Regions from separate parts of the Microbacterium sp. S1037 genome, predicted to be linked through region 1. Evidence: predicted binding sites of a transcription regulator. Region 1 holds the regulator's gene; the other holds the start of a gene.

What was found. The regulator LexA, encoded in region 1, represses DNA repair genes until DNA is damaged. The targets are predictions, from matches to a motif close to TCGAACANNTGTTCGA.
Region 2: a site for LexA is predicted at 1,646-1,661, ahead of ACMW4R_RS16110 (DUF222 domain-containing protein). Genes of this name have one in related genera too.

The regions. Positions count from the first base shown of each region.
Region 1 covers NZ_JBLWIG010000001.1:2,102,336-2,109,370, forward strand. The annotation lists gene zapE (cell division protein ZapE) at 1-876, shown strand, start outside; gene ACMW4R_RS09510 (S9 family peptidase) at 936-2,828, opposite strand; gene ACMW4R_RS09515 (hypothetical protein) at 2,873-3,895, opposite strand; gene ACMW4R_RS09520 (hypothetical protein) at 3,990-4,997, opposite strand; gene lexA (transcriptional repressor LexA) at 5,081-5,770, opposite strand; gene ACMW4R_RS09530 (LysM peptidoglycan-binding domain-containing protein) at 6,029-6,379, shown strand; gene ACMW4R_RS09535 (histidinol-phosphate transaminase) at 6,419-7,035, shown strand, end outside.
Region 2 covers NZ_JBLWIG010000003.1:222,137-229,171, forward strand. The annotation lists gene ACMW4R_RS16100 (PLP-dependent aminotransferase family protein) at 1-123, shown strand, start outside; gene ACMW4R_RS16105 (HNH endonuclease) at 185-823, opposite strand; gene ACMW4R_RS16110 (DUF222 domain-containing protein) at 790-1,635, opposite strand; gene ACMW4R_RS16115 (phytoene desaturase family protein) at 1,766-3,346, opposite strand; gene ACMW4R_RS16120 (inositol monophosphatase family protein) at 3,408-4,208, shown strand; gene ACMW4R_RS16125 (peptidoglycan DD-metalloendopeptidase family protein) at 4,422-5,936, shown strand; tRNA gene ACMW4R_RS16130 (tRNA-Thr) at 6,001-6,072, shown strand; tRNA gene ACMW4R_RS16135 (tRNA-Met) at 6,106-6,179, shown strand; gene ACMW4R_RS16140 (hypothetical protein) at 6,317-6,613, opposite strand; gene ACMW4R_RS16145 (GntR family transcriptional regulator) at 6,799-7,035, opposite strand, start outside.

The sequences.
Region 1 (7,035 bases):
GCTCTCGCCGGGGGCGCCGCGCGCGGGGTCTACGTGTACGGCCCCCCGGGTCGAGGAAAGTCCTGGCTCGCCGACGCGCTCTTCGCCGCTCTCCCGGACGGCCGCGCCACGCGGGTGCACTTCCACGGCTTCTTCGACGACCTTCACCGCCGGATCCAGGCGCACCGGAGCGAGCCGGATGCCACGACCCGGGCGCTCGATGACGTCATCGGCGGGAGTCGAGCGGTGTTCTTCGATGAGCTCCACGTCCACGATCCGGGCGATGCCCGTCTGCTCACGCGTCTCCTCGAGCGCATCGCGGAGCGCGGCTGCGCGCTCGTAGCGACGTCGAACTACGCGCCGCGAGACCTGCTGCCCGACCCCGTCTGGCATCACCTCTTCGTTCCCGGCATCGCCCTTCTCGAGGCTCATCTCGACGTGGTGCGTCTCGACGGGGCCGTGGACTATCGCACGCGAGAGTCGGACCACACGTCAGGATTTCGAGCCGGCGTGTGGTCCACGGCTTCGCCCCCGGTTGCTCTGACCGCCCCGAAGCGGCTGTCGGTGCGCGATCGCGTGTTCACCGTCACGTCGGCCGCTGAGCGCTCGTTGATCGCGACGTTCCCCCAGCTGTGCGACTCGCCCGTGACACCCGCGGAGTATCGGCACTGGAGCGCGGTCCATCGGCACTGGACGCTCACCGACGTGCCACCGTTGGACGAGGTCGGCCCCGCCGCCCAGCAGCGGTTCATGAACCTCATCGACGTCCTCGTGGACGCCGACGTGCGCCTCGACGTGCACTCCGCGGTCGACCTCGAGGCGTTCCTGTCGCGTGCCGCGGGACGACCCGACGCGTTCCGCATGGCCAGTCGCCTGCGCCTACTGCGCCGCGGCTGAACCTCGCCGCCACGTCGAGGTGCGGTGCCTGGCGGGGATGCCGGCAAGTTCCGGTGGCTTCAGCCGAGATCGAGTACGGGGACCCCCGGTGTCTCGAAACCGAACACGGCGCCCAGGAACCCGAGTTCGCGCTCGAGCGAGTCGATCACGGTCTCCGCGCGGCGGAAACCGTGTCCCTCGCCCTCGTAGAGCACGTAGGCGTGCGGCACGCCGTGGGCCGCCAGGGCGTCACGGATCGCCTCGGCCTGCGAGGGAGGGACGACCCGGTCTTCCGAGCCCTGCAGGATGAGCAGGGGAACGCGGAACCGCTCGGGATGAGTGAGCGGGGATCGTTCGATGTAGACGTGCTCGGCGTCGGGGAGGGCGCCGATGAGCCCGTCGAGGTAGCGCGCCTCGAAATCGTGGGTGTCTTCCGCCAGCGCGCGTGCGTCGCCCACGCCGTAGCGGGAGATGCCGGCCGAGAACACATCGGTGTTCGTCACCGCGGCGAGCACGGTCCAGCCCCCCGCCGAGCCTCCGGCGATCGCGAGGCGATCGGGGTCGGCGAGTCCCGCGTCGGCGAGAGCGGACGCTGCGGCCGCGACGTCATCGACATCGACGACGCCCCACTGCCCCTTCAGTCGATCCCGGTAGGCGCGGCCGTAGCCGGTGGAACCGCCGTAGTTCACGTCGAGGACGCCGATCCCACGGCTGGTGAAGAACGCCGTCTTCGCCGAAGGGGCCGGTCCGACGTGCGAGGTGGGACCACCATGGACGAGAACGACGTACGGCGGCCGCTCGTCGTCCGGGGCGGTGACCTGGGGATTGGTCGGCGCGTAGGCGAAGGCGTGCACGGTGCCGTGCGGCCCCTCGGTTTCGAGGGCGCGGGCCGTCGGCATCCATTCGTCTCCCCATGAGCCTGCTCCGCCCGTGACGAGGTCGACGCTGCCGGCGGCGAGGTCGACGAGCCAGAGGCCCGAGCGGCCGCCCGCGTCGGCTCCCGACACCAGCACCCGCGTACCGCGTGCGTCGTCGACCGCGGCGCCCGCGACGGCGGGGACCTCCAGCGGACGGACCCCGGACGGGGCGATCTCGACGACCTCGTCGCCGCCGTCGGTCCGCACGGCGACGATGCGTCCGTCGTCGGTGACGCCGAACCAGCGCGTCCCGAGCACCCAGAGCCCACCGCCGGTGTCGGCGTCGGCGGGGGCGACCGCCTGCGCGTCGCCGTCGAGGGGGTGGCGGAACAGGTTCCACCGACCGTCGGGGTCGTCGGCGTAGAGCAGCTCGTCGTCGCCGATCCAGACCGGTTGCAGGGGAGCGCGATTCGCGCCGCCGGCGATGTCGCGCACCGTGCCCGTATCGAGGTCGGCGACGCGGATGATCGTGGCGTCCCACGGCATGTCGGGGTGGTTCCACGCGACCCAGGCGAGGTGTCGTCCGTCGGGCGACAGCGCGGGCTGGGCGAGGAAGTCGCTCCCGGCGGCGAGGACCTCGCCGGAACCCTCGCCGTCGACGGCGATGCGGACGATCGCCCGCGCGGGGACGCGGTCGGAACCGTGGGTCTCGCGGACGGCGAGGAGGACGCCGTGCTCGAACCCGAGGCCGCCGTGACGCACGGCCTCGTCGGCGGGGGTGAGGGGGCGCGCCGTGCCGCCTGGTCGGAGCGCGTAGACGCGCTGGTCGGTCTTCTCGACGTAGAACAGCTCACCGTCGTCGGACGCCGTCCACGCGCCTCCGCCGTATTCGTGCACCGCGGAGCGGGCGTTGGCGGGAGCGGGGAGCACGGTCTCGACGGTTCCGTCGACGCGACGCCGTTTCACCGCGACGCGACCCGCTTCGGCGGGCACGGACTCACCCCACCACACCTCGTCGCCCACGAGCCGTGCGCCGTCGATACGCGGCGAGGACTGCGCCACCGACTCGGGTGTGATCGGTGAGGGCCAGGAACCGTAGGGGAGGGTGTCTGCCATGGATCCACTCTAAGGAGGGGCGCCGACACCCGCCTCGCCCGTGCTCACTGCGAGACGGTGCGCTTCTGCACGCCCAGACTTCCCACCCAGTCACGGATGACCTGGCGTTGCGCATCGTCGCACGTGTAGCCGTAGCCCACGCTCACCTCCCAGTAGGAGGAGCTGTCGATGGGCACCACGTGGTCCAACGTCCACCCGTCGAGGAAGGTCAGCGCGTAGCAGTCCGCCATCGTCTCCGCATTGCCGCCGAAGGCGGTGAGTGCGGATGCCGTGGCCTCGGGGTTGGTGAACTGCAGCACGTGCGAGTACTCGTGGTACGCGACTCCGGTGCGCATCCAGTCCGTCAGTGTCGAGGTGTCGCGGGTGTCGCTGCTGACGTGGACGACGAAGGGATCCGCGCTCGAGACGCAGGCCATCGCCTCGAGGCCGCACGGGCGGTTGCTCTCGTCATATGTCATGGTCACCCACCCGTGACCGAGCGAGTCGAGCGCGGCTTCCCACGGGCTCCCCGTCGCGTTCGTGGAGGCCATGGAGCGCGCGGCCTCCACGCGGTTGGCCAGCTTCGTCGTGAACATCTTGACGTCGGTGATGTCACGTTCCATCGTCACGACACTTTCCCGGTGCACCCAGGCGCTGTGGGCGAACCCCTCGACCTCGCTCCAGGGCACGAGCGACGCGTACGGGAGGCCCACGAGCGGATCGATTGTCGCATAGAGCTCCTGCATGGCCGCGCCGAACTGCTCCTTGCGATCGAGCTGCGCCCGCTGCTCCTCGAGCTCACGCTGCTGGTCGGTTATCTGCTGCTGTTGATCCATGATCTGCTTTTGGGATGCAGCGAGTTGCGCGCTGAGCCAGAAGAACCCCGCACTTGCGGCGACGACGAGCAGTGCGAGGCCCGAACCGAGGATGACGGTGCTGCGGCGGGGCCGCGATCGCGGGGCGGGCGCGTGGTCATCGCCGGGAGCGCGCGTCTCGGTGGGTGCCGGCTCGGCGGGGCCGAGGGCGGTGGGTGCCGCGGTGTCGCCCTCGGCGGAAGAAGGATCGCCAGGGGCGGGGTTGGTAGACACGGGGCTCGCTTCCGATTGCGCTTTCGGTCATGGTAACGGCCGGATGCGGCCATCCGTGGTCGTCGCAAGATCGCCGGGCGTCGACGTCGGATGCTCAGCTGCTCGGCCCGGCCGGGCTCAACGGGGCGCCCGTCCGGTTCGTGCGCCGTGCGACGATGACGCCGACCGCGAGGAGGAGGACCCCCGCGGCGAAGACCACGCCAGACGACCCGACGAGTGACGTCAACAGTTGGCGGACGATGGCGGCGACGCCCGCGGGATCGAGACCGCTGGCGGCGGCGGTGCGGGCGACGACGTCGGGCGCCGCAGCCGCACCGATCAGAAGGATTCCGGAACCGACGGCGATCGCCAGTCCGGTGCCGATGATCGCACGTCCTCTTCGCTGTCCGACGAGGGCTCCGCCCGCGAGGAGGACCACCGCCAAGGCGGGTAGCAGCACGCCCGCCGCGGTGGCGATGACGTAGCCGGCGCGCAACACGCGCAACGGCGCGCCGTCGCCGACGATGACCACGCGATCGACACTCGGGATGAGAGCCGCCACGGGGGAGCCCTGCAGACTCAGTTCGTCGGTGATCGCCGACACCACCCCGCCGACCTGTATCCCGAGGCCGTCCGGAGTCAGCACGATGATGCCGCCGCCGTCCGACGTCGCTCCGAACACGAGAGCGCGGTGGGAGGTGCGCACCACCGCGGCCCAGACGCTCGAGAAGCGGTCCGAGCGGACCACTTCCGTCACGGCGCGCTCCGTGAGCGAACGCGCCGCCGCCGCGGTCGGGCGGCCGAGAAGCTCCAGCGCCCGCGCCGCGGTCGGTGGCACCGCGGCGTCTGACGCGGACGCGTCCAGTGATCCGGTGATGGCGCTCGTCGCTTCGTCGATCACGAGGCTCTGCACTCGTGGGTCGGCGGCAAGGGGGGTGAGCGTCGCCGCGAAGGCATCCTCGTCGACGAGCTGAAGTCGCGCCCACGCCGCGACGAGGGCCAGGGGCACCGCGAGGACCGCGAAAGCCAGCAGAACGACGGATGCCACGGCACGGATCCTCAGCCGGGCCTTCGGCGTGGCGCTGCCGAGGCTCGGCGCGAGGGAGAGGTGTCCGTCAGGCATGGCGTCATTGTCGTGGGTCGGGCCGTGCCACGGAGACATCACGGCGCGCCGGACTCGCCACCGGGCCGCGCCGCCAGAGGGCGTCAGACCGCGCGCAGCACCGCCACGACGCGGCCGAGGACGACGGCTTCGTCGCCCAGGATCGGCTCGAACGCGCTGTTGCGGGGGAGCAGCCAGGTGTGACCGTCGCGGCGGCGGAAGGTCTTGACCGTCGCCTCGCCGTCGAGCATCGCCGCGACGATCTCGCCGTTCTCGGCGGTCGCCTGAGAGCGCACGACCACCCAGTCGCCGTCGCAGATCGCGGCATCGATCATCGAGTCGCCCGACACCTTGAGCATGAACAGCTCGCCCTTGCCGACGAGCTGGCGGGGGAGGGGGAAGATCTCCTCGACCTGCTGGTCGGCCGTGATCGGGACCCCGGCGGCGATGCGTCCGACGAGGGGGACGAGGGCCGCGTCACCCAGCGCCGGGGCGGTGTCGGCCGGGTTCTCGGCGGCGGCGCCCGGCAGGTCGATGAGCACCTCCATCGCGCGCGTCTTGCCCGGATCGCGGCGCAGGTAGCCGCTGAGTTCGAGCTGATTCAGCTGGTGGGTGACGCTCGAGAGCGACTTCAGTCCGACCGCGTCGCCGATCTCGCGCATGCTCGGCGGGTAGCCGTGCCGCGCGATGGAGCGCTGGATCACCTCGAGGATCGCGAGCTGCTTGTCGCTGAGGTTCTTGCGCCGCCGGGTCTGCGGTCGTTCGCGGCCGGCGGCGGTCGTCGCGTCGGTCATCTGAGCTCCCCTCGCGCCGCGCGTTCTGCGGCGGAAATTCGAATGTCGGAGGTTGGTGATGAGGTCTCCGTGTCGAAACCGTATCCGGTTGACGACCCGAATGACACGGAGCCTCACGCGTGTCGCGTTCGATTCGTCTCCGATCACAGCCGGTGTTGACACTCGAAAGTATCGAAGATAGATTCGGAATACAGATTCGCACCACCGCCCTCCCGGCCGAGGGTGGGGTGCGAATCTCTCCCCACCAAGGAGCACACCATGAGCAGCATCACCCCCACCGCCCCCACCACTCGCCTGCGTCTGACCGCACGTGGTCGTCGCGTCGTGGCGTTCCTCGCCGCGCTGCCCGTGGTGGTCGCTCTCGCCATCGCCGTCGTCGGCGGCGGGTCCGCGCTCGCGTCGAGCGAGAGCGGCGCTCCGAGCGGCTCGTTCGCCGAGATCACCGTGATGAGCGGCGAGACCCTCTGGTCGATCGCCGAAGACGTGGCTCCCCAGGCGGATCCCCGCGACGTCGTGGCGCAGATCTCGCGCCTGAACGCCCTCGACGGCGGAGCGGTCTCGGCGGGCCAGCGCATCGCCATCCCCACCGAATACCTCGCCGCGCCCTGAGGCGTCGGCTGATCGTCGCGGCGGCCTACCATTGGTGAGGTGACTGTGCGCCTCGACGACCTCCCTCTCCGCGATGACCTCCGCGGGATGACGCCCTACGGCGCTCCGCAAGCCGCTCTGCCTGTGGCCCTCAACGTGAACGAGAACACGCACCCCGTTCCGGCGGAAGTGGCCGACGACATCCTGGATGCCGTCGCCCGGGCGCTGCGCGACGTCAACCGGTATCCCGACCGGGAGTTCACCGGCCTCCGTGAGGCTTTCGCCGGCTACCTCGGTCACGGCCTGACGCCCGAACAGATCTGGGCGGCCAACGGATCGAACGAGGTGCTTCAACACATCCTGCAGGCGTTCGGCGGGCCCGGACGGACGGCCATGGGCTTCGCGCCGACCTACTCGATGTACCCGATCCTCACGCGCGCAACCGGGGCGCGCTGGATCGCGGGAGACCGCGCGCACGACTTCACGCTCAGCCCCGAGTCGGCCGCAGCCCAGGTGCGAGAGCAGCGTCCCGACATCGTGTTCCTGTGCGCGCCGAACAACCCCACGGGGACGCCGCTTCGACTCGACGTCGTCGAGGCGGTCTACGACGCGACCGACGGGATCGTCATCGTCGATGAGGCCTACCAGGAGTTCGCGCCCCGCGACGAGCCGTCCGC
Region 2 (7,035 bases), on a different contig from region 1:
GTGTTCGGGTACGCCGAGCCGTCGACCGTCGTGTTGATGCAGGCGGTCGGCGCCATGATCGACGTCCTCCGGGCACATGTCGCGGGCGACGAAGGGGAAGAGGAAGGGATAGAGGCGCGCTGACGGCCTGGCAAGACTTCTCGCCTCGCTTCCGGATACGTCTGTTCGAGGTTGTCGCTTCCGGTTAGAACGGCGCGGCGTCCGGCGGGGTCGAGGTCCCTGTCGTGTGGCCCTCGCCCGCTCCGTCGGAATCCGGAAGGAACATGATCCGCGGCGGCGGAGTCTCGGTCACGCGCTGCCCGAGGGGACTGCGGAAGTGGAGCGTGCCGTCCGGCTCTTGAGTCACGCTCCACGCCGTCTCGGTCTTGAGGGTGTGATGCCGCACGCACAGGTGGCACAGGTTCGTCAGCGTGGTCGCGCCGCCGTGCTGTGCTTCGTGATTGTGATCGAGCTGGCACCGGGTCAGCGGTGCACGGCACCCCGGAGCGCGACAGTGCTGGTCGCGCGCAGCAAGGTAGCGGCGCTGGACGGCGGACGGGCTGTAACGGTCGACCTCGAGCACCGTGCCCGTGACGGGGTCGCACAGGACGCGATCCCACCCCGGAGCGTGGGCAGCGAGGTGCCGTGCCGACTCCGGGTCGATGGGACTTCGCCCGGCGACGGCCGCACCCGCGTCGGTGTGCCCGAGGAGCGTCAGCACGGGCACGGTGATCTGGATCTGAGCGCGAATCGCGCCGAGCCCGCCGGGACACGTCGCCTCGGTCGTCGGGTCGATCGTCGGAGCGGCCGTCAGGAGAAGGTCGGCGCAGAGATCGGCCCCGATCTGCGCGAGCGTCCGCTCGTCAGGGGAAGCCGAGGGGTGTCCGCCCGTGAAGGGGTCGCGCGATCGGCCGCTGTCGCGGTGTCACCGGGGAGCCCGCCCGTCGCGAGCTCGTCGGTTCCGCCGTCTCCAGCCACCGCTCTGCTCGACGCCCGGATCACCGCGGCCTGTCGGCGCAGACGGTCCCGGATGCCATAGGCCACGGTCGCGGGCAGGATGACGCTCAGCTCGGCCATGCCGTCCGCGAGGTCGCGAACGCTCACTCCCCGCGCTCGTGCTGCGCGGGCATGCCGAGTTGTCATCCCCTCCGGCTGAACACTCTCCGCGAGTTCGCGCGCGAAGGCCCGCACGCGCGCCGGGGAGTCTCGTTCCGCGCGGGAGAGAACGACCTCCTCCCACCCTCTTCGCGTCTCGTCGTCGTCGATGACGACCCCTGTCTCGAGCACCGCCTGAACGTGCCGGAGCGTGATGCGACCCGATTCGAGCGCATCGACCGTTGAGCTGAATTTCTCGGTCAGCGTGTACGCGTCGTCGAGCTCTCGCTGGACCGTCAGGTCGTGCGACTTCGTCGCCACCGCGATCTCGAGAGCCGCCGAACGGATCGGCATCTCGCGTCCTCGTGACGCGCGGGAGCCTGCCCGTGCGACCTCTGCGAGCGCGATCTGCATGACCTCTGCTCGCCGCCTGATCAGCGTGGCCTGCAGGCGCGCGACATCGGCGGTGACCGCGCGGATCTCGGCGACCAGCGCGCGGAGGCGGTCGCCGTCGTCGGGACTCGGCCCCATGGGAGAGGGGGGAGCGAGGAGATCGGTCATGGCTCCACGATAGAAACTATGTTCGAATCTCTCCATCGAACTCACCCCGCTGTCGCGGAATCTCACCCGAGTACGCGCGCGCCGTCGCCGTCGCACTCGAGGCCTCCGACCTCGAGCGCCCCCACCCTCCTCACCCCGCGAGAATCTCCAATGCCGCCATCGCCGCGTTCTGCCCGCCGATCCCGCTCACCGCGCCGCCGCGCTGCGCGCTCGACCCGCACAGCAGGACGCGCGAGTGTGCTGTCGCGACGCCCCATCGCCCGGCCGGGGTAGCGGCGGGAGCAGGCAGCCAGGGCCACGACAGTCCGCCGTGGAAGATGTTCCCGCCGACCATGTTGAGCGATTCCTCGAGATCCGCCGTGGTGCGCGCCTCGATGCACAGACGGCCGTCCGGTGCCCGCAGGATGCAGTCCCGCAGCGGTTCGTCGAGCACCGCGTCGAGGGACTGCTGCGCCGCCGCCAACAGGCGCGCGCCGGCAGCCACGGGGTCGGCGCCGTCGATGAGGCGGTGCGGCACGTGAAGGCCGAACAGCGTCAGTGTCTGCGCCCCGCTCGCGCGCAGCTCCTCGCCGAGGATCGACGGATCGGTGAGCGAGTGGCAGTAAATCTCCAGCGGCAGCGGGTCGGGCAGCATCCCTCCCGTCGCCGCGACGAAGGCCGAGTCGAGCTGCGTCATGGTCTCGTTGACGTGGAAGGTGCCCGCGAACGCCGCCTCGGGCGAGACGGAGCGATCGCGCAGACGCGGAAGCCGCGACAGCAGCATGTTGACCTTCACCTGTGCCCCCTCCGGCTCGTCGACCGAGGTGGGTGTCCCGCCGGCGGTCAGGAGCCGCGCGAGCACTGCTTCTCCGACACCGCTGAGCACCAGTGAGCCGTAGAACACCTCGGGCCGGTCGGTCACGCCGTGCACTTCGCCGTCGGGCGAGACCGACACGACGTCGATCCCCGTGACGATGTCGGCTCCGGCCTCGCGCGCGACCCGCTCGAGCTCGGCCGTGACGGCGCCCATCCCGCCCACGGGGACGTCCCAGTCGCCGGTCTCGCCGCCGATGACGTGGTAGAGGAAGCAACGGTTCTGCGCCAGCGACGGATCGTCCGACGACGCGAAGGTCCCGATGAGCCCGTCGGTCAGCGCGATCCCGCGGACGAGGTCGCTCTCGAACGACGATCGCAGCAGGTCGCCGAGTGGTCGCGAGGTCAGGGCGGACCACAGCTCGTCGTCCCCCAGCCGTTCCCGGACCTCGTCCTCCGTTGGCAGCGGATCCGTCATCGTCGGGAAGACGGCGCGTGCGAGCGGCCTCAGTCGCTCTCCGAACGCCGCGTACCGCTCGGCCTCGCGGGCGTCGCCGAACGTCCGGGTGAACGAGGCGGCGGTCGCCTCGGCATCCTGTGTGTCGATCAGGATGCCGCGCGACGGATCCGCCGGATCAGGCGTGTACGACGAGTATCGGCGGCGCCGCAGGTCGATCCGCAGGCCGAGGTCGTCGATGATCCTCTGCGGGAGCAGGCTCACCAGGTACGAATACCGCGACAGCCGTGCATCGACCCCCGCCCACGGTCGTTCCGACACGGCGGCGCCGCCCACGGCATCCGCTCGCTCGAGAACCACCACCGATCGCCCTGCCCGGGCGAGGTAGGCCGCGGCCACGAGGGCGTTGTGCCCTCCTCCCACGATGACGACGTCGTACCGGCGAGTTTCCGAAGCGGTCATGCCCCCACGCTAACGACGACGACGGATTCGACCGAGGGGGTGGCGCAGTAGCGTGGATGCCATGACCCTCGCCGCGGAACTGCTCGACATCGCCACCCGCATCGCCCGAGAGGCCGGTGACCTCGCACGTCGCCGCCGAGAAGAAGGAGTGACGGTCGCCGCGACCAAATCGGCCGCTGCCGACATCGTCACCGCCGCCGACCGCGAGGTCGAGGCGTTCGTGCGCGCCGAGCTGGAGCGCGTGCGTCCGGGGGACGGGTTCTTCGGCGAGGAGTCCGCGGCCACGGAGAGCGCCACCGGGGTCACGTGGGTCGTCGACCCGATCGACGGCACCGTCAACTACGCCTATGGCATCCCGGCGTGGGCGGTCAGCATCGCCGCCGTCGAGGGTCCCGCCGATCCGGCCGAGTGGGTCGCGCTCGCCGGTGCGGTCTGCAACCCCCTGACCGGCGAGATGTTCCGCGCCTCACGCGGCGGGGGCGCCTGGCTCGGTGACACGCGTCTCGCGGTGACGAACGATGTGGGGGAGGCGGGAGGTCTCGTCGCCACCGGTTTCGGATACGACCCCGCCACGCACGCGCCCACCCTCGCGCAACTCGGCCGCGTCATGCCCATCGCGCGCGACGTGCGACGCATCGGGGCCGCCTCGCTCGACCTCGCCTCGGTCGCCGCCGGACGAATGGATGCCTATTACGAGAAGGGCACCAATCCCTGGGATCACGCGGCGGGGGCGCTCCTCGTCGAGGAGGCGGGTGGGGTGCTCGGCGGTGCTCCCGGAGGCCGTCCGGGCAAGGGAATGGTCATCGCCGCGGGCCCCGCGTTCTTCCCGCGCCTCGAGGAGCTGCTCGACTACGACAGGTGAGATCGGGGCCGTACTCATGGCATTCACAGTCCCGCCGGGTTAGTCTGTTTACCCGATCGTTATTTTCGCGACCCGAACAAGCGGAAATGGCAAAAGCCCCGAAAGCCCGAAGCCGTCGCGCCTGCGACACGACACGAGAGCCATCGCGCGTTGCCGTCAGAAGCCCCAGAGACTGAGCCCGCCCGCACCCGGCGATCCAGTCGACCCACCGCCGTGCCCGCCTCGACCCCGCAGCTCACGCGGGCCGAGATGCGCCGCCGCACCGCTCCCGCCGTCCTGGATGAGTCGACTCCGGATGCCGCCACCCCCAGCGAACCCGCCCCGGTCGATGCCGAGGTGGCCGCCCAGTCGGCCATGGTCGAGCAGGTCGCCGCGGCCGTCGTCGAGACGGTCATCGCGGCGACGATCGAGCCCACGCTCCCTCCCCGCCGCCGGTCGACCCGTGCGGCCGAGGTGACCCCGGTTTCCGAGCAGCGCCCCGCCGAGGCCGGCGTCGAGGTCCTGGCATCCGATTCCTCCTCCGCCGACGCCGACGCTGATGCCCTGTCGGTGACCGTCGTCGACGAGCGTCAGTCCGACGAGGGCGACGTCGCGGTCATCCTGCAGAGCGCCGAGCCCGCGACCGCGACCACCCCGGTCGCGCTGCCGACCTCTCCCATCACTCTTCCCGCCACCCGGCGGACCCGTCGTCGGCCCTCGGTCGCCGCGAAGGCCGCGGACACGGTCGCGTCCGAGGCGCAGCCCCAGACCGTGAAGCCCGAGGCCGCGCAGGACGCTCCCACGGGTGCTTCTTTCGGTCCGGCCGCGGCCGCGCCCGCTGACAGCGACGTCGTCGACGAATTCGAGGCGGCCGCCCGCCTCTTCGCTTTCACGGGCGAGACCCCCGTGCAGTCGGCCCCCAAGGTCGCCGCTCCCACCCAGCCGGTCACTCAGGGACTCCCCGCCGCCGCGGCTCCCCGCACGCGCCGGAACGGCCGACGCATCGCGGCCGCGTCGTTCTCGGTCGGTGTGATGGGTCTCGTCGGCCTGATGACCGTCGGCATGACCATGCCCGTGAGCGCGTTGGCTTCGGCCAGCGGCACGTCGAGCGTCACGGCGCCCGAGACCACCCAGCCCGCGACCGTCACGCTCGCGGCCGGTGACACGTCGGGCGGAGACGTCGGCGACAGCCAGGCCATCCAGGCGTACGTTGCCCCCGCCGAGTCGCAGGCCGCCGTCGTCGACCGCGCCGACGACGGCTACCAGGCGTCGACCTACGCGCAGATGGCCATCGACTCGGGCATCAAGTACCCGTCGAACTTCTACGTCAACAACCCGAACTCGCCCATCCAGTGGCCCTTCGCGGTCGGCGTGTCCATCTCCTACGGCTTCGGCATGCGCGATGGCGGCTTCCACGAGGGTGCCGACTTCGTGCCCGGCGAGGGTGCACCCGTGCAGGCGATCGCCGACGGAACCGTCCGCATCGCGACCGAGCAGGGCGGGGCCTTCGGCGTCACCGTGCTGATCGACCACGAGATCGACGGCCAGCTCGTCTCGAGCCGCTACGGACACATGCAGTACGGCTCGCTGCAGGTCACCCCGGGCGAGCACGTGCACGTCGGACAGTTCCTCGGACGCACCGGTAACACCGGCCGCTCGTTCGGTGCCCACACGCACGTCGAGATCCTTCAGAACGGCACCACGCCGATCGACCCGATCGCGTGGCTGCGGCAGCACGCGGGAGGCTGACCGATTGGGGGATCGGGCCTCGGCTCTGATATCCTCTTCTAGTTGCCCGGAGAGATCCGGGTACGCCCCGATAGCTCAGTGGCAGAGCACTTCCATGGTAAGGAAGGGGTCGTCAGTTCAATCCTGACTCGGGGCTCAAGGCATCACTTTCGAACACCGGATGCCGTGCGGCGGGGTAGCTCAGTTGGTGAGAGCGCACGACTCATAATCGTGAGGTCGCGGGTTCAAGCCCCGCTCCCGCTACAGAATCCTCGATCAGCCCCGGTTCACGCCGGGGCTTCTTCGTTCGCGGGGCGGGGAAGCCGGTTTCCCGCACGCAGGCCGTGACACTCAGCAGGCGGACTGCACAGTGAGTGCGGCGAGAAGGGCCAGTGAGGCGATCACCGCTGCCCATGTCGACCAAGCGATGAGTGTCCGGCGCAACCTCTCTGTGCGCCGAATGCGATGAGGTTCGAGACCACCAGAGCCACCGATGGAGCGAAGCTGACGAAGATGTCGGGTATCGCCGCGGGGACGCGGTCCGGGTGCTCGGAGAGGCCGAACGACGTCGCGGAGATCATGATCATCGCGTACAACCCGAGCACGGCGAGTGACGGCAGAAGGGCAAGCCACGAAAGCCAGAGGGCGCCGGTCATCCTCGCGACCAGGGCCGGCACGGCTCCGGCGCCCACCGCCATGAACAAGATCCCCCCAGGTGAGGACGACGGTTGCCAGGAGAATCCGCGGTGCGCACGGAGTCACCTCTCGCCACAACTCCACGCCGGACCATCAGACGAGCGGTGCCGCCACGATCGCCCACGATCCCGCGAGCACGTTCCGGAGGACCTCGCGAACCGATCTGCTCCGCGCGCCCTCGGCGTGTTCAGTCATCGCCCGCCGTGATCCCGCTCAGCACGCGCTGGTTCACGCGGATGTGCTCGAGGACGGCCTCTTCCGCGGCATCCGCGTCTCGTTGCACGATGGCGTCGGCGATGACGACGTGTTCGCGCAGCGCGTCCTCCTCTCCCCATCCGGCGAACACCTCGCGGCGCTGCAGCAGGCGGATCGCGAAGGTCATCTCGCTGCGGATCGAGGCGAAGAAGCGGTCGAGGCGGGGGCT